4 regions of the Paenibacillus sp. FSL R10-2736 genome follow, and region 3 is predicted to be linked to each of the others. Evidence: riboswitches for the same ligand, from Rfam matches in the RefSeq annotation. Region 3 holds a riboswitch; each other region holds the start of a gene.
What was found. A riboswitch is a leader RNA that binds a small molecule or an ion and turns the genes downstream of it on or off. The one in region 3 is predicted to bind cyclic di-AMP.
Positions count from the first base shown of each region.

Region 1: it holds a riboswitch for cyclic di-AMP, as region 3 does, so the genes downstream of both, NSQ73_RS15060 (alpha/beta fold hydrolase) here and NSQ73_RS30700 (C40 family peptidase) in region 3, are expected to answer to the same signal.
Region 2: it holds a riboswitch for cyclic di-AMP, as region 3 does, so the genes downstream of both, NSQ73_RS23560 (hypothetical protein) here and NSQ73_RS30700 (C40 family peptidase) in region 3, are expected to answer to the same signal.
Region 4: it holds a riboswitch for cyclic di-AMP, as region 3 does, so the genes downstream of both, NSQ73_RS13580 (APC family permease) here and NSQ73_RS30700 (C40 family peptidase) in region 3, are expected to answer to the same signal.

Region 1 covers NZ_JBBOBN010000001.1:3,489,345-3,493,989, forward strand. The annotation lists gene NSQ73_RS15050 (MATE family efflux transporter) at 1-154, opposite strand, end outside; gene NSQ73_RS15055 (MarR family winged helix-turn-helix transcriptional regulator) at 397-1,083, opposite strand; gene NSQ73_RS15060 (alpha/beta fold hydrolase) at 1,197-2,006, opposite strand; cyclic di-AMP (ydaO/yuaA leader) riboswitch at 2,014-2,146, opposite strand; gene NSQ73_RS15065 (ABC transporter substrate-binding protein) at 2,327-3,637, opposite strand; gene NSQ73_RS15070 (carbohydrate ABC transporter permease) at 3,705-4,532, opposite strand; gene NSQ73_RS15075 (carbohydrate ABC transporter permease) at 4,545-4,645, opposite strand, start outside.
Region 2 covers NZ_JBBOBN010000001.1:5,502,883-5,507,527, forward strand. The annotation lists gene NSQ73_RS23550 (MATE family efflux transporter) at 1-683, opposite strand, end outside; gene NSQ73_RS23555 (flotillin family protein) at 862-2,283, opposite strand; gene NSQ73_RS23560 (hypothetical protein) at 2,306-2,851, opposite strand; cyclic di-AMP (ydaO/yuaA leader) riboswitch at 3,009-3,195, opposite strand; gene NSQ73_RS23565 (glycoside hydrolase family 88/105 protein) at 3,468-4,645, opposite strand, start outside.
Region 3 covers NZ_JBBOBN010000002.1:578,110-582,754, forward strand. The annotation lists gene NSQ73_RS30685 (4a-hydroxytetrahydrobiopterin dehydratase) at 1-266, shown strand, start outside; gene NSQ73_RS30690 (c-type cytochrome) at 373-729, opposite strand; gene NSQ73_RS30695 (GNAT family N-acetyltransferase) at 856-1,341, opposite strand; gene NSQ73_RS30700 (C40 family peptidase) at 1,589-2,080, opposite strand; cyclic di-AMP (ydaO/yuaA leader) riboswitch at 2,086-2,229, opposite strand; gene NSQ73_RS30705 (C40 family peptidase) at 2,617-3,045, opposite strand; cyclic di-AMP (ydaO/yuaA leader) riboswitch at 3,103-3,241, opposite strand; gene NSQ73_RS30710 (hypothetical protein) at 3,459-4,256, opposite strand; gene NSQ73_RS30715 (M1 family metallopeptidase) at 4,301-4,645, opposite strand, start outside.
Region 4 covers NZ_JBBOBN010000001.1:3,139,415-3,144,059, reverse strand. The annotation lists gene NSQ73_RS13585 (ABC transporter substrate-binding protein) at 1-609, opposite strand, end outside; gene NSQ73_RS13580 (APC family permease) at 808-2,625, opposite strand; cyclic di-AMP (ydaO/yuaA leader) riboswitch at 2,754-2,913, opposite strand; gene NSQ73_RS13575 (disulfide oxidoreductase) at 3,140-3,574, opposite strand; gene NSQ73_RS13570 (DsbA family protein) at 3,571-4,326, opposite strand; gene NSQ73_RS13565 (sensor histidine kinase) at 4,420-4,645, opposite strand, start outside.

The sequences.
Region 1 (4,645 bases), on a different contig from region 3:
ACATGGCAGTATTATTAAGGGTGCCTATGAAAAAGGCGTTTAAAATGGAATAGATGACACTCATTGACGTTCCAAGCATCATGGGTATTGCGAAGTGCGCTACGGCTTTTGCAACCGGTGCTTTCTCAAAGTAATGGAGGTTTTCTGTATCCATGCGATTCACCACTTTCTTCGTGTATGTTAGTCTCTACATTAGTTAGAATTCTAACTATAAATTGATTACGAACTTTGCGCCGCACCAAACAAACCCGTAACAAATGACAATACGGGTCTCGTGAGCGGGTGTTGACTAATCGTCAGTTTCAGACTGTATTTGGTAAAATCTTTATTGCGCTGCCTTTGCCTTCAGTTCTTCGGGAAAGACAGCGCCGCTGCTGCTAATAGGAAATGCTTTACTTACTTGTCATCCGAATCACTGGAGTTGTCCTTCGAGCCGTCTCTACCATCTCTGGAAGGCCAGCCGAAGCCGTTCATGCCGCCGCCTTGACCTTCCCGGCCAAATCCGGGGAATCTTCCGCTAAAGCGTCCGTCATCCATATTTCCCCACATACTGCTCATTTGTCCGCGCATAGCCATCAGCTTGTCGAATTCCTCTGATCCTATGCGCTCCTTAGCGGCCTCCATCCACATAGCCATTACATCACGGTCTGCATCTGTTCCTAGTTCTTCTTCTAAGGCTGTAATGACGCGGACCAGGTATTCACCGAAGGCTGCCTGTTCTTCTGGAGACAGGACTGAAAATATGCTGCCGCCCTCAACCTCCTGGCCCTCTTCCTCCCGCCCTTTCGCCGTCAGATAAATCAGCATGATGCGTTTATCTGTCTCGGAAGGCTGACGGGTGATATATTCGGCCTTCTCCAGTTTGGCCAGCAATTCATTGAGCGAGGATACACGAATGTCCAGCATATAGGATAAATCCTTCGTGCTGATTCCGTCCTTCATCCGGAGAAACGCCATGATCCTGCCTTGTCCCCGTGACGTATCTGCCATAGGGCCAACAGCGGCGTGGTTCTTCAGATGCTGTCTCTGCAACAGCCATTGCAGCTTGGCGAGCTTGTCGTACAATTCAGCATTCATATTCATTATGAATCCTCCCAGGGATATATTTACGGTACCTGTCAATCAATGTAACGGTACCTGTTGAATTTATTATAACGGTACCTGTTATACTTGTCAAAGATTTTCTACAGGTGCCGTTAATAAATTTTCCGCTGGAAGCATTGCTGGTCTTTCAGGTAATCAAGCAGTAGCCGGTTGAAGTGCTGCGGCTGACATAAATGGCTGGGATACATGGCATCTTCCAGTATTGCCAGCGTGGCGAGCGGATATTTGGCCGCTGTTTGTCTCACCTGCTCCAGAACCCGCTCATTCTGATTGCCTGATACACAAAGAACGGGAACCTGCAGCCTTAGTGCAAACCCGTAGCTGTCCGTATGTCTTAGTGCCAGACGCTGTTTAATCAATTCTGTTGTCCGTTCATGGACAAGCTCTCTTCTCAGAATATGATACGCAGACAGCCATTTGTTATATGTAATGCGCAAAGAACGGATGAACATTTCAGCCGGAAGATAATGGGCGGCCCATGCGCAGATTTGAAAGAGCTCCAGCACTTTGCTGCCTTTAGACGTACAATCTCCTAGGATGTAATTGTCCACCAACACCAGATTAATTACCCGTTCAGGATTCAGATAGGCGAATTTCTGGGCAAGCACAGCACCGCTGGAACAAGCTACGATGACGGCCCGTTCTACGGACAGTCCATCCAATAATCCCTTCAGATCTTCACACTGCGTGTCTACAATCCGGCTGATCTCCACATCCATTTTACCGGATTGCCCATTCCCTCTTAGGTCAAACAAGATCACTTTCGCCCGCTTGCTGAAATACTCCGCCTGAGGCTCGAACAGATGATGTGAAGTCGAATAATCATGAATAAAAACAATGGGCAGACCACTGCCCGACACCTCGTAATAGAGGGTAGTTCCATTGACGTCAATATACGGCATTACCTGTGCATCCTCTCATGTCGCTTACGGAGTTAGCTGCCGGATTCGGGCTTGAAGAGTAGCCCTACTCGATTCCTCGAGATTCACCCCAGAAAACTTGGTTTCCCCGCTTCCATTACGGAACTCAGCGATTACATATATTTTTGCGGATATAGATTAACAGAAACTTCAGTATAGCCCATATTCGTCTATGAATGAATAGCTTAGGTGAATTTGCCCAACACGCGCAGAAACCAGCCGCAGTGAGCCCAAAAAGCAGAGCAGCGATTCTCCCGTTACCGGAGACTCACTGCTCTGCTTGCTTTAAACATCATCTATAATCAGCGGTTCAGGATGTCATCCACCTCTTTAGCGAGGGTGTCCAGGCTTTCCTGTATTGGCAGGTTCTCCAGCCAGATATCGTTGATGCGTGTGCCCATCAGATCTTCAATCTCATGGTACGTACCGGTCATCGGTCGCATTTTGCTGAATTCCAGCTCTTCGGAAGCGACCTTGTAGCCAGGGAAAGCAGCTATGGTCTCTTTCATCAAGTCTGTGTCCAGGGAAGTAAGACGGGTCGGAAGATATCCGGTATTGGCAGAAGCATACGCCGCCTGCTCGGTATCCGACAGCCATTTCATGAATTCGAAAGCGGCTGCCTTCTCATTATCCGTTCCCGTATTCGCCAGATACGTATTCGATCCGCCGACCGGGACGCCCCGTTTGCCGTCTTCTCCGGCAGGAATCATGGATACGCCGAGATCAATTCCACTCTCTGCGGCCATGCCGGCGAACGTTTTGTAGCCGCCGACACTGGAGAAGATCAGCGCAGTGCCCGGATTGGCAATGGAGGCATAGTAGGCATCCTTATCCGTGACCCCAAGTACTTTGATCAGACCCTTGGATTCCAGATCTTCAATGAAGGTGATCAGCTTCACTGCGCCTTCGCTGTTGATGTTGGATTTCGTCTCATCCTCATTGACCACATTGGTATCCGAGTACGAATGCAGCAGCGCCTCCATCACCCAGAAGTCATAGTTGAACAGGTACATCGGCGGCTGGCCGGTAGCATCATATGCGGTCTGCAGATAGGCCTCCAGTTCGGCAAAGGTCGCCGGTCCGTTCGGATCCAGCCCTTCTTTAGCGGCGAGCGTCTTGTTTACATACATCACGGGAACACTCCGCATATGGGGAAAGGCATACAGATCCTCGCCCAGATACAGGTTGCCGAGGTCGCCGATTTTGAAATCCGAGGTGTCGAACTTGTCCGTTTCCATGAACGGTTCGAGATTGGCAATAATGTCACTGTCGGCAAAGCCCTTAGTCATCGCCACTTCATCAATAAAAACATTCGGCAGCGTACCCGCTATGGCTGCAGCGTTGATCTTCTGCTGCATTTCCCAGTAATCCCCCTGATATTCAGCATTCACATGGATATTCAGCTCGGCTCCCTTGGTCTCGTTGAACTGGTCCACCAGATTCTGGTTCACATCCTCCACGGCAGAAGTCCAGAAATTCAGCTCGAGGACGGAATCACCTTTCTCATAGGCCGCTACACTGGATTCAGCTTCGGTGGTGGCACAGCCTGCAAGAACGGCGGTCAGTGCAACAGTGGCGAGCAGCGGAGTTACTCTTTTTCCCCATACCTTCATTATTCGTTTCTCCTCCATGAACTGCTGTATTTGGTATTCAACATGCAAGGCCGCAGGTTTACTCCCGCTACTTCACTCCCATGTAGGTGAACGCTTTGATAATTTGCTTGCGTGCAATCAGGAAGACGAGCAGAATCGGCACGATCAGCATCATATTCCCGGCCATCACGATCTGCGGGCTGAGCCCCTCCACATCCTGAAGCTTCTGAATTCCAAGCGGCAAGGTCCGGACAGCATCCGTTGTGGTCCATACGAGCGGGAAAAAGTAACTGTTCCACGTCCCGATGAACGTCAGCAGCGCGAGTGTGGACAAGGTGGGCACAGCGGCAGGCATCATGATCGTGTAGATGATTTTGAACTCACTGGCATTATCCAGACGGGCTGCCTCCAACTGGGAATCCGGCACCTGCATGAAGGTCTGCCGCAGCATGAAGATGGCTGTACCGCTGGCAATGAAGGGCACGATGAGTGATACATACGTGTTCAGCAGCCCGGACTTCGCAAACATCACGAAGATTGGCAGAAAGATCAGCTGGCCCGGAATCATCATGGTGACGAGCACGATGCCGAACAGCGCATTTTTACCCTTGAATTGATATCTTGCGAATGCATAGGCTGCCGGCACAACAACGACCAGCTGGCCGAGCATCGTCCCGAGCGTAATGATCAGGGAATTCCGGGTATAATGCAGAAAGTTAATCCTCGTAAAAGCATCCCGGAAATTCTGCCATTGCAGAGAATCCACCCAGAATTTCGGCGGCATCCGAAGCACCTCGCCCAGCGTCTTGAACGCGGTGAGGATCATCCAATAGAACGGCATCAGGAAGATCACGATCAGCAGCACCGATGTTATGATCCGTAGTCCTGCGCCCGGCAGCCGGAGCCAAACTCTCATTGTTTCACCCCTTTAGCGGTAATGAACCCGATTATTCAGTGCTTTGAAGTAGAAAATCGTAATCAGCCCCACGATACCCATCAGCACGACCGCCATCGCGGAAGCATAACCGA
Region 2 (4,645 bases), on a different contig from region 3:
TTGAACAGGTACACCAGGGCAAAGATCATGCCCGCATACCGCGCGATATTGACCGCCAGCGTCATCCCCAGCACACCCATGTGCAGCAGGTTAATGAAGACTACGTTCAGTAGTACGTATAACAGATTCATGATCAGCGACAGCATCAGCGAAGCCCGCGTCCTGCCGACGCCGCGCAGCGCACCGCACACCGCCTGAACCACGGCGATCCCCAGATAAGAAATACTGCTGCCGATCATGTAGATCCGGGCATTATCCAGCACATCGGCGGAAGCTGTTCCGAACAGCAGGTTCAGTATCGGCGTGTGGAAGCCCATGAGCAGAAGTCCGATTCCCACGGCGATCAGCGATACCGAGGTAACCGAACCCGCCGTAGCCTGGGATACCATCCGGTCGTTGCCGCTGCCTTTGTACTGCGCAACGACCACTGTCCCGCCGGTAGCAATGGCAACGAATACGTTGATCAGGAATATATTCAGTGAATCTACCATATTCACCGCACTGACCGCCGCCATGCCGGATGAGCTGATCATCGCAGTGTTTACCAGATTAAGCCCGATGATGAAAGCCTGGTCAATCAGGATCGGAATAAATAAAGCTACAATTTGCCGGTAATCCATCCCTTCCCCGGAAAGGTACTTCTCCAGCCATTTTTTGGCCGGCAGTCGAGCCTGAAGCTGCATAAATATATCACATTCTTTTCTGTAGAATAATTGCGAGCAGACAGTACATTCCTTCCAGTTTACTACAAATCCAGCTTCACGTCTGTGACCAGTGAGAAAAACCGGCACACAAAAAAGCAATAAATCCGCAATTCTCCATTAACGAAAGAACGGCGGCTTTATTGCTGCTGTATATGAATTACTGCTCTTTATCCCGGCCAAGCAGTCCGCTGAGCGCTTCGGTCACATTCATACCGGTAAGCGTCTGGGTCAACTCAGGAACCTGGGCCATTATTTTGGCGATATCACCGGTAATTTTGTTCACGCCTGAGGTAGCTCCATCCTGGGAAATCACTGTAATCTTATCCACCTTGGCGAGCGGGGAAGCAATTTTCTCAGCCAGCTCCGGCAGTATTTTCAGGAATTCCACGGTAAGCGCAGCTTGTGTGAACTGTTTGTACGCTTCGGCTTTCTTCTCCAGGGCTCCCGCTTCCGCCGCTCCGGCCAGCTGGACAATCTCCGCATTCGCTCTCCCTTTCGCCAGCTCAGCTTCCGCCGTGGCCAGTCCGCGCTTGGTCGTTGTCGCTGCCTCGGCTTCCGCCTCAAGAATCTGCCGCTGCTTGGCGGCTTCCGCTCTCATGACCGTAGCCTGGTTCTCCGCCTGGGCAGGCTTGATCACCGTTGCCTCCAGCTCCCGCTGTCTCAGCTCGACTTCAATTTCCCGGACTGTGCGGTTGGCCTCCGCTTCCATCTGCGTGATTTTGACCTGTTCGGTAACGAGCGATTGCTTAATTTTGTTCTGCTGCAATTCATACGCAAGATCCGCCTGTGCCTTCTTCACTTCTGTCTCCAGCTTGAAATCCGCCTGCTTGATGTTCAGTTCCTTCTCAAACAGGGATTCCTTCGCGCGGGCGGCGGTTCCCGCTTCAATGGTGGCCTGATGCGCATTGGCTTTGGCAATGGAGGATTCCTTCTCCGCCTCGGCCTGCTTGATCTGAATGTCGCGTTCCGCTTCCGCCTTGGCAATGCTGGCATCGCGGCGGATGCGCTCAATTTCCGGAACCCCCATATTGTCGATATACCCTTTGTCATCCGTAATTTTCTTGATGGTGAAGCTGACGACCTCAAGCCCCATCTTGTCGAGGTCCTCCGAGCAGGTCTCCCTCATCTTGCTGTTGATTTCATCAGGCGTCTTGAGGATGGATTCCACCGTCAATTGCCCGATCAAGCCGCGCAGGTGGCCCTCCACCGAATGCAGGATAATCGTCTCGCGGTCTTCTTCCGGCCGGTCGATGAACTGCTCACTGGCCGTCAGAATAGCGGTGGGATCGCTTTTGATTTTTATCTGGGCGACCGCCTCCAGGTTGAGCTTGATGCCCTGCCGGGAGAACATCGCCTGCGCCGGAATGACATCGAAGCTCATCAGCATCATCGAGATGGTCTTATTGTTCTGGAAGCCGGGGATGACGAACGTACCGCCGCCCTGCACCACTCTTTTACCGCCGAGACCGTATACAATCATCGCCTGATTGGGCGGGACTTTTTTATAAGCGGTCACGATACTGAACAAAGCCAGCAGAATAACAACAACAATGCCCGAGATTAAATAAAGAATAACCATTTGGTCCGACACTCCCCGTCATTTATAATTCTCCGAATTCCCTCTCGAAGAGGGTTACTTCCGCCATTCCCTTATCCACCTTCAAAATAATCACCCTGTCGCCCCTCACAAGCTGCTGGCCGCTTGCTGCCCTCACTCCAATGGAGCGCATCGTTCCGTGCAGCACATATTTCATTTCCCCGGCTGTCCCATCCGCTGCAGGCACACTGATGTATCCAAGCTGCCCTGCCTGCTCATAATCCAATTCATTCATGCTGCTGTCATACCGGGTCATCACCCGGGCCAGCACTGCATACATCAGACACCCTGTCAGCAAGGCAATCATGGTACAGATCAGCACTACTGCAAGCACGCTCATTCCGCTGAAGCGGATAAGCACATAACCAGAGCCGCCCCAGACTGTGACAAACACCATCAGCGGGAGTATAGGCACAAAGCCCGGACCCCCGGCGTCACCGCCCCCCGCATGCAGATGACCCGCCAGGCCATGCCCGTGAAGTCCGCCGCTTAGGAGTAGGAGCAGTCCGACCCAGAAGCACACGATAAATATAGTTAAGATAACGATCACCTCCTTAGGCAGTTCAGATCACATTATAAAGATACTTTTTACGTTGTTATATGAATTGTTATTCTTGATTCAGACCGTCTTCCCCCACTGCCTGCACAGCAAAAAGACCACAGCAGCAGCAGGGCTCTCCGTGGTCGGTTAATCGATCATGGCGCTCATCCTCTCTCTTCGAGGCTTACGGGGTTAGCTGACGGATTCGGGCAGCGAGATTGCCCTACCTTGCCGGAGCACCGTTACAGCATGCAGCAAGGATTCACCCCAGGTGAGCGGCCGCTATCTGAGCAAAAGCCGTAATCACCGTTGGTTCCCCCGTTCCCATTACTGGAATTCAGCCATTTGAGAACAGTTAAATTTCATTCGGTTGTTGATTTGAATCTTACGCCTGCAGCCATTTAATGTAAAACGCTGCGGTTGACAAAAGAAGCCAAAAATGCCGTCCCTGCATGAATGAAGGCGTATTCTTTGCTTTCGTTCTTAAGCGGCCGATGATTTACTCCTTCTTGCTCCGTTTCTCTGGAGCAGTGCTGTTACATAGCAAAGAGGCTGTCTAGTAAGCAGTGAATCTGCTTACTAGACAGCCCCGGCCGGCAAATATTATCAATACAGTATAATTTCTTTATCGTTTCTGTGCTTCCAGCTCCCGCGTAAGCTCCAGCGCTTCAATACCGGCCAGCAGTACTATGCCAATTCCGTGAGTATCGTTGAGCTGCCAGGTGAGCTGCTCCTTGTAATAGAGCTTATTGAAGGAGTAGCCTGATCCCCGGCAGACGCCGTAGACATTCCCCTGCTTGTCGATGCAGTATTCGGCAAGGGCGTGCCAGCCGCGTATTGCTGCAGCGGCGTAGGGGTGCGGCTTGAGCAGCCAGCCTCTGCGCGCCCCTCTAGCGAATGCATACACGAACATTGAAGAGCAGGATGCCTCCGCATAGGATTCGGCATCCGTCAGAACTTGATGCCATAACCCTGCTGCATCCTGTAGCCGCAGATACCCTTCACACAGCTCCCGGAAATAATCCAGCAGCTCCGGCTGCTGCGGGTGCTGCTCCGGCAGAATCTCCAGCAGCTCGGTCAGTGAGAACAGCACCCAGCCGTTGCCTCTGCCCCAATGCACACCGTTCGGCTTGCCGAATTTATAGTCATAGACATGGTGCATAATGCCAAGCTCCGGCTGGAACAGCCGCGCGCGGTAATGCAGAAACTGGGCCACTGCGTCATCCAGATATTCAGCATTGCCGGTTAGCTGATAGTACCGGACCAGAAAAGGGGTGCTCATATACAAATCATCACACCACATCGTTCCCTGCATGAAGTCGGTCGTGCCCCGGGTGCGGTAAAGCGCACCCGCCTCGTCACGGGACTGTGTCCCGTGAATGTAACGGGCAATATATTCTGCCGCCCCGGCTGCTCCAGGCAGCGGCTGCACGCTGTGCGCTGCCAGCATCGCCGCACCGAATGAGCCGCAATCATCCAGGGAGTCGATTAGCGCCAGCTGCTGATTAATTCCCGGAGCGCCGTAACGGCCCGTGTCCCAGAGTGCATATTCATGAAGCCGTGTGCACTGCTCAATATGGCCTCTGGAATAAGCGGTGTAATGGGAATCATCCAGCACAATCCCTGTGCACAGCAGCCCGTATAACGTCACGCCCAGCGGATAATTCCAGCGTCCGTACAGCGTGCTCTCCAGATACGGCCTGACCGCTCCGCCGGGGCGGTCTACCCGCCAAAAGCAGCTCTCCGCCCCTTCCCCAAAGGGAGTATCCATCACAGCAGCCGCCGCAGCCTCCGGTGCAGCCG
Region 3 (4,645 bases):
CAGAGGAAGAACTGCGGGAGCAGATCGGCAAGCTGGAAGGCTGGAAACTGGAAGAGGATATTATGGTGCGCAAATATATGTTCAATGAATATATGAAGGGAATTGCTTTTGTGGATGATGTTGCTGCGATCTCGGAAGCGTTCGACCATCACCCGCATATCACCATTGATTACAAGACCGTTATCCTGCGTCTGCCTGCAGACGTGGAGAAACTGGATATACGCCAGGCCAATGAAATCAACGAGGCTTTTGAGAAAAACCGTTAGAGGACAGGATCCTTATGGAAACGACAGTACCGCTTAATCCATAAAAATGCCCGTGCAGGGATACCAGGGTATCCTTTGCAGCGGGCATTTTGCTTTGGGCATGTTATTATTTCTTCTCAGCCAGCCATAACGCGACATTCGCAATTTCCTCAGGGGCTAGTTTGTCTTTGAAGGAAGGCATCTGCCCGCGGCCTTTGGTCACAATGCTGTAAATCTGTGCCGCGTCATGCTGTGCGCCCTCCTGCTGCAGGTTCGGCCCTACACCGCCCTGAAGCTGATCCCCGTGGCAGGTGATGCAGTTGGCTTTCACCAGGGCCTCCGCGCTGGTAGCGTCCAGCACAACCTCAGGCATTGTAGGTTTGTTCTCTTCAGCCACCTCGGCTTTGCCGGGCAGGGTAAACATTAAGACCACGGCAAAGGCACAGGCGGCAAAAAACAAACCGCTCATGATCCATTTCTGCATCTGCATCCGTCCCTCCATGTAAGCTGCTTCCTTCATTATACCGGATGGTGAAGCGTTATCATAGTATTTGTGTCAAAAAAATGAACGAAACTCCTGGAAAATTTGCAAACATACAGAAGTGGAATGCTATTTCTCATAGACCATACAATAAAATGGTTTATCGCCAGTTGGGGTTCTGCGTTCATAAGTATCCGTTATGGTAAATCCGCATTTCTGGTAAGCACGGATGGCCCGCTGATTCCAGGTCAGTACCTCCAAATCGATCTCCCGTTCCGGATAACGCTGCAGCGCCGCCTGAACGATGGCCTTCATGAAGAGATGTCCCATGCCATGACCGCACAGATCGGGCCGCATGCCGATTCCAAGCCGGACTACACCCTCCATAGGGAACAGCTGGGCGAAGCCGCACAGGATTCCCTGTCCATTCACAACAGAAACGTATTGCTCACTGCGCAGCTGCGGATCACCGAATTCAACACCGAGCGCCTGCATCTGCTCCCAGGGCATCCAGCCGTAAATATTATACGGGGGCCTGTAGTTCCACTCACAGATCTCAGCAGCATGCCGCGACTCCATAGGAACAACATAAAAAGTTACCGGGGAACTTATCATAAGCAGAGGCCTCCTTTCAAGGGGACATTACTTCATTCTATAAATATTATATACAAAACGAGCCGGATTCGACGCAAAAACCTTGCAGAAAGACCGGAACTTGACAAACGCCAAAAAATATTTTATGAAAGAGCGAAATTGGTGTTTTACAAATATAGAGCGGGGTAAGTAATTTTATAGACAAAAAAATAAGCCCTCCTCCAAGATTTCGGCAAAAATCCTGGAAAAGCGCTTATATTAGGACAAATTATTGCACATCGTCATTGTCTTCGGAATCCGCAGCCACAGTCTTGTAAGCATCTGTACTCATAATCCGTTTGGCGCCAACGTAGCGGTTGACGTAGTAGCTGTCACTCAGCGAACTGATGGTTACACCACGCGAGGAAGAAGCATGTGCGAACTCACCGTCACCAACATAAATACCGACATGGGAAATGCCTTTGCCGCTTGTATTGAAGAATACAAGATCGCCCGGTCTCATCTCATCGCGGGATACAGCAGTGCCCATCTGATATTGGGAACCGGATTGGTGAGGCAGGTTAATGCCGATCTTATCAAAAACATACATTGTAAATCCGGAGCAATCAAAACCGTTCGTGGATACACCGCCGGATACGTATTTGGTCCCGATGGCTTTGTCGATAACTTTATCCATTTTGGAATCCGCGAAAGCGCTTCCTGCTCCAATGGTGAAGATGATGGAAAAGCTTAGTACTGCGGCTGCTAGCTTCTTCTTCAAAAGTAAATACCCCTTCCAAATGCCTACGAGGTTAGCTTAAGGGTTCGGTTGAAGGTCCCCTATGACCCCTCTTAGAATAGGAGGTCAATTCACCCAAAGTTGGTTCCCCCGTTTCCCTAAATCTTTAGGGAACTCGGCACGACTGTTGATTAGGATTAGCTGTTATTCAATACATGACAAAACCTTTGTTAAAAGCGATTCAATAATTACAAAAATGTTACTAAAAGCTCACTGCGATAATTGTAGCAAAGACTAGGGCGCTTGGCAATCACTTATAACATATTAATGCATTTTTTTTGCGTTTTTTAGAGTTATAGCTGCATAGAAAGACTCATATTTACGCAGCAGGTGAGCTATTGATGAATTTTTCTTTGGATTTGGGATAAAAAGGTGTTTCAGGGCCTGCAGATGAGTGTAAAAGGTAGAATAAGGAAAAGGAAAAACCCGGAAATGATTACGGCAATAATCAAAACCGGGCTCGTATAAGTTACATTTAGTTGTTAGAGGTACGAATATTCGAGGAAATGTTCAAGGGTTCAATCGTAAGCGACAGCTTGGTAGGCTGTTGTGCTCATCACTCTTTTAGCGCCAACGTAGCGGTTGGCCCAGTATGCCTGACTCATCGAACTGATGGTTACACCACGCGAAGTGGAGGATTGTGCGAATTTGCCATTGCCGACATAAATACCGACATGGGAAACTCCGTTGCCCAGGGTATTGAAGAATACCAAATCACCGGAACGCAAATTACTCTTGGATACGGCTGTTCCAACGCTGAACTGTGCCTTAGAGGTGCGCGGCAAGGTAAGGCCGATACTCTTGAATACGTATTTGGTGAATCCGGAACAATCAAAGCCGCTGGTGCTGGTGCCCCCGGTTTTATATGACGTTCCAATGGTTTTTGAGATCACAGTATCCATTTTGGAATCTGCGAAAGCGCTGCCTGCTCCAAGTGTGAATACCATCACAAGACCCAGCGCTGCTGCGGTGCATTTCTTCTTAAAGTTCTGACTTCTCAAAAGATGTACTCCTTCCAAGGCCTGCGAGGTTAGCTTAAGGATTCGGTAGAAGGTTCCCCTATGATCCCTCTAAAGCGAGATCAATTCACCCAAAATATGGTTCCCCCACTCCCCGGTGCAGGGAATTCGGCGTTTTGTGCACCAGAATAGTGACATATCGACATAAGATTAAAGGCTTCGGTTACATAGCTGCTTAATTCCATTTGAAAGATTACAAATTTGTTACTAGTAGTACAGGCATCATTGTACCAGAGGATTTACAGTTTTGCAAATGCACTTATCGCAGCTGTAAACAAAAAAGAGTCATGCACCTCACCAGAGGGGCGATGACTCTTTTAGTATGCCGTTTTGGCGGCCGATTATTGTGGGAATGATTTACTGGACCAGAGATGATACTGCGCGGCTATGCCCCACATTTTGAACAGAGTGGATGGCAGCGGGGCTGCCTGGCGCAGGAGCAGGGCCGGGAGACCGGGACAGAAGAGCGCTGCAGCGCCGCAGAGGAACAGCGTCACCAGACTTCCTGCGCCTATAATGACGGATATCCCGATGGAGTGCAAAAGGACTTTCAGACAGATCAGCAGCGAAGTGAACATGCCCGTGCCTGCAGTATAACCGAACTGCATATACAGCAGCAGCTTGCGGATAAGGAAGAGGTAGATGAGCCAGCCCAGCACATAAGGCACGAGCGTCAGCAGCAGCGGATAATCGAGAATGCCGTTCAGAAGCAGACGGTACATCTTCGGCAGCAGCCAATAGAGCGGCAGAAGTGCCAGCGCCCATTCAACGAGACTGAACAGCAGGACAGGCAGCCCATAACGCTTCATCCCGGGAAAAAAGAACAGTCCGCGCTCCCCGGCACGTTCCTGGTGTAGCTCGTGCAGCAGGCCCGCCCGGATAAAGGGGGAGAGCAGCAGCCGCAACAGAGTCAGTGCCAGGAGCAGCCATAGCCATTGCCGGACGTCCGGGTCCGTGTGCAGTGCAGTCTGCCCCTCAATATAATACAGCAGCCTGCCTATGCTACTGCCGCCGGCATCCGCATCCGGATAACGCAGCAGTACCGGAACGACGGCGCTTTTAATGAATTTGTACATGAAGTAGCCCCAGAACAGCCGGTAGATAAATAGCAGAATCAGGATATAAAATTGCTCTTTCATGCTGTGCCAACCGCGGGTTATCGAAATTTTCACAATCCTTCACCTCACCAGACAAGAGTTCCGAGCAGGGTTTCAAGCAGTGTCGTCGCACTGAGCGTCCAGCGGGAAAGAGTATTGTGCTCAAGCTCCGCCATTCTGAAATTATTGAGATGCTTGCTCTCCAGCAGTATGGAATGTCCCGGATCAATCTCGGCGGAGACCAGAGGTGCCTTATACGATAATTCAAACGATGTTGTCTTCCCTTCGCCGTTCCAGTATTGCTGAACCGAGTACCCGTCCGAGAAAATAAATTTTACAGGGACATCCCCGTAATGGCTGCCCTTGTTGCTTACCTCAACTACAGCATCATATTGAATGCCTGCTCCGTTGCCGCCGTCCCGTTTAGCTGT
Region 4 (4,645 bases), on a different contig from region 3:
AGCAGCTTTTTGATCGTACGCTGTAATTGCTGCTTCAGCTTCAGGCGTTTTGTTCAACAGCTCGCCGATCTTGAGCAGCGATTTGCGCCAGTCCTTGCTGACTTCGTCGCCGAGTACATACGTAGGTGCAATTTTGTTCAGCTGGTCATACAGGCCGTTCTGAACAGTACCTTCCGATTGTACAATGGTGAAGTCCGGTGCGAAGCTGGTTACGGCTTCCAGTGGAAGGTCATAGCTGATGGTTGGAATATCTTTAAGCTCAGCTGCGAGGTATTCCATAGTACCGTTTGTAACGGACCATTGGGCAACCGGGGTCACGCCAAGTGCGACCAGATAATCTTCCAGATAAGAAGCCAGCACACGCTGCGGGTTCGCAGGGATAGTGACTTTATGTCCCATGGCATCCGTTACTGTTTGCTCTACCGCTGGAGCTGTTGTTTCTGCAGGTGCAGTTGTAGCTTCGGTAGTTGCTGCAGGTGCTGTAGTTGCCGCAGCTTCATTATTGGCTGCATTGTTATTTCCGCACGCGGATAGTAACAACGTTGTGGTCATGAGTCCGGCCATAGCCAGCTTCATGCTTCCTGATCTTTGTAGGTTGAACGAAAACATTAACTACCCCTCCTGTAAGTACATTCATTATTGGTCAAAGGTTACTGCTGCCTTCGCCTCACATAAACTGATGATATTGATTCTCATTCTCTCTGTCAACTAAATTATCTGGTTCCATGTACACTCACCCTGCGCTTAACAAAAAACGGCTGTCCCCGCAACCTGCGGAAACAGCCGTTTTACATATAAAGGGTATGTCTATTTGTGCAAATGATACGGTACAGTTGCTATAACGATATCCTTCTGATTCATCAGATAAGAACGGATGAACAAGCTGGTCTGATTATGCAGAATCGCCTGCCACCAATGCTTCGTAACAAATTGCGGAATGAGTACAGTAATATGGTCTGTAGAAGCGGTTTTCCACTCCACCGTATCGATGAATTTCACCAGCGGGCGGATGATGCTGCGGTAACGCGAGCGGAGTACAATCAGGCGCACCCCAGGGTTCCACTCTTCCCACTTCTGTTCCATTTTGTGAATCTCTTCTTCATCGAATCCGACATATACAGCCACTACATTCTCAGTCAATGACTTCGCATAGCTGATCGAATGCAGTACCGCGCGGGTGACACCGGCAACAGGTACAACCACTGTGCTTCCTTTAATACAAGGTTTATCCGTAGCCGGACAAATGCGCAGCTGATCGGCAATATTCATATAATGGCGGTGAATCCGGTGGAACACGATGATTACAAGCGGCAGGAAGATGAAGGCCATCCATACACTCGAGAATTTAGTAATAATGAAGATGAGCGTAATGGTTAAGGTTGTGAGCATGCCTACTGTATTCACAGCGAATTTGCTCTGCCAGCCCTTAGGCTTGGTTCTGTACCACTGGACCATCATGCCAAGCTGTGAAAGGGTAAACGGAATGAATACCCCAACGGCGTATAATGGAATCAACCCTTCGGTATTTCCGTGAAAAGCAGCTACAAGCACAGCCGACATTACGCCGAGGAAAATAATGCCGTTGGAGAATCCCAGCCGGTCTCCGCGCACCATGAAGGCATGGGGTAAATATTTGTCCTTGGCGAACATGAAAGCCAGCAGCGGGAAGGCCGAATACGCTGTATTCGCCGCCAGGAACAAGATTACTGCAGTGATGCCTTGGATGAAGAAGTACAAACCGCCGCGGCCAAAGGTAGACTCGGTAATCTGCGACACAACCGTTGCTTTCTCATCCGGCATGATACCGTACCAATAAGCCAAAAGCGTAATCCCTGTGAACATAGCTCCGAGAATCAGACCCATCAGCATCAGCGTTTTAGCCGCATTTTTCTCAGCCGGTGCTTTGAAGTTAGGGATCGCATTGGAGACCGCTTCTACCCCGGTCAGTGCCGAACAGCCGGAGCTGAAGGCCTTGAGCAGAAGGAACATACTAACGTTTGATACCGCCGAGCCAATCTCAGGAACCTGGGCATGAGCACCGCCGGTTGCATATTTGAAGACTCCCGCGATAATCAGTACAAAGATGGATACGACGAACAGATATACCGGAATGGCTATGAAGGAAGCTGATTCAGTAACACCCCGCAGATTGACAATCGTTAAGAGCAGAATGACAGTAACCGCTATGAGTACACTATGATTATGAAGACCCGGGAACGCTGATGTAATTGCATCCGTTCCCGCCGAGGCGCTTACCGCCACCGTTAGAATATAATCGACCAGCAAAGAGCCACCGGCAAGCAATCCGGTATGAACCCCTAGATTGGTTTTGGCAACAATGTAGGCGCCCCCGCCCTGCGGATAAGCAAAAATGGTCTGCCGATAAGACAGGATTAAGATGGCCAGCAGGCCCAATACGGCTAATGCAATTGGCAATGAGTACCAGATAGCTGTGAAACCTGCGGCCACAAGTACGATTAGGATTTGTTCTGTTCCGTAGGCTACAGACGAGAGCGCATCAGAAGACAGGACAGCCAGTGCTTTCACCTTGGATAACTTTTCATGATCGAGTTCGTTCGACTTCATCGGACGCCCGATCAATAGTCGTTTTACCTTGCTTACCATTGTAGTAACAGTTCCTCTCTTTGTTAAGTTGAAACGGCAGTACCGCGCGCTGTTTTCATAAGTGGATTTCATAAATGCAGGCACAAAAATAAGCATACGGAAATGATCCGCATGCCTTGAGTGCATGGTCATTATCCCACTATTGCTTACGAGGTTAGCTGGCGGATTCGGGCTGTGGTAGCCCTACGGTTTTCGAGTCTGCTGACCCGCTTCCGATTCACCCCGTTGGCACTCGGCCAAGTTTGGTTCCCCCGTTTTTCCTTCCGGAAAATTCAGCGCATATTCAACTTCTCACAAGGACTAATAATAATCTACAATGCCTCTTCCGTAAAGCGTTGAAACAAATGAAAAAAGAATGAAAAACAACCAAAACAACCAAATCCATGATCCGGTATGTCTTGATCTTTCATTCTCTTTCATTATCCCTTTATCGCGTGATTTTACAGCATTTCTGCTTAATAATTTACACTCAATTTAAGGGAAATAGTTACTCTTCATTCTGCCTGACGGCTTCTTACTCACCTGCATCCTCTTTACGCCCTGTCCATAGCAGAATTGTGATTAATGCGAACGCAATGAGTGCCAGCAGCGGGATGGTGATGAATCCGAAATAATTCAGATAATCCGTGTTGCACGGCACACCGATTGTACATGGAAGCACCTTGCTGAGTGCCGGAATTTTCTGCTCTGCGTAATGATAGATCGAAATGCTTCCGCCAATCAAACTTAAGGGAAGGACATAAGGGATAATGCGCTTATCCCCCCGGTAAGTGGCGATTCCGAGCAAAATCAGCTGCGGATACATAAATATCCTCTGAAACCAGCATAGCTTGCAGGGCTCATATTTCAGCACTTCACTGAGATACAGACTGCCTGCTACAGCAACAACCGAGACGAACCAGGCCAAGTAGAGACAATTCCGGCGGCAGAATGCAGAGAATTTATTCATTGTGCAGCCACAGCTTCCGCAGCTACCTGGATTTGAGCATCAATCTCCTCCATATTAAAAGGTTCCTTCACCTTGACTCCATTGACAAACAGTGATGGCGTGTTGGTTACGCCGGTGTCAGTGCCAAGCTGGATATCTCTCTCCAGTTCGCTTTCGTAGGTCTTGTCTTCAATATCCTTACGCAGCAGGTCGAAGTCAATGGGCAATTCTAATTGCTGTGCCAGACTTACCAGGAAGTCCGGTGTTGCCCACTCTACCTTTTCTTCACCCTGGTTAGCATAGATGGCATCGAAGAATTTCCAGAAAGCCTCTTGATTCTGATGGTACACGGAGAGTGCCGCAAGTGAGGCTGTTCTCGAATCCGTACCGATAAAGGCCAGGTTGACGAAGTAAAAGGCTGCTTTATCCTGATTGACATACTCCTGAACGATTTGCGGTTTAATCACCCCGGTGAACTGGGCGCAAGCCGGACATTTGTAATCGCCGAATTCAACGATTTTGACGGGTGCGTCTTCTTTGCCCAGCCGTGCCATTTCACTGTAATTGAAGTCAACGGGAGCGGCAGCAGATCCTGTGGTTGAGCCGTCCCTCGAGGCCAGCATGAATAATCCTACAAAAATAATAACGACTAACGCCACTGTACTCACGATCAGAATTCTCGTTTTCTGCTTCTGCTGCTCCTGCTCTGCCCGGCGTTTCTCCTGCTTGCTCATCTGGGGAAGCGCGACATTGTTCTTTTTCGGTTTGCTCAAAGAGAGTTCCTTTCTGTCCATAGGACTGTCGTGATAAAAGATAAGTTACTTTAAAATTATATAATTAAAGTTCTCTCCTTGGCAAACCCTACATTATACAGCTTTGGTTGCCGCAGGCACTCCGCTGTCTTCATTTTCTTGGTTGTAAATCAGCTCCGGCGATGAATCCAGCGACTGTAGTACAATTCTGAAAAAGAACTGGGTCCCGCCGCCCGGCGCCGGTTCCGCCCATATTTCTCCCTGCATAAGCTCCACCAGCTTCTTGCAAATGGCCAGACCCAGACCGGTACCCGGATATTTACGCGTGTGGGAAGCATCC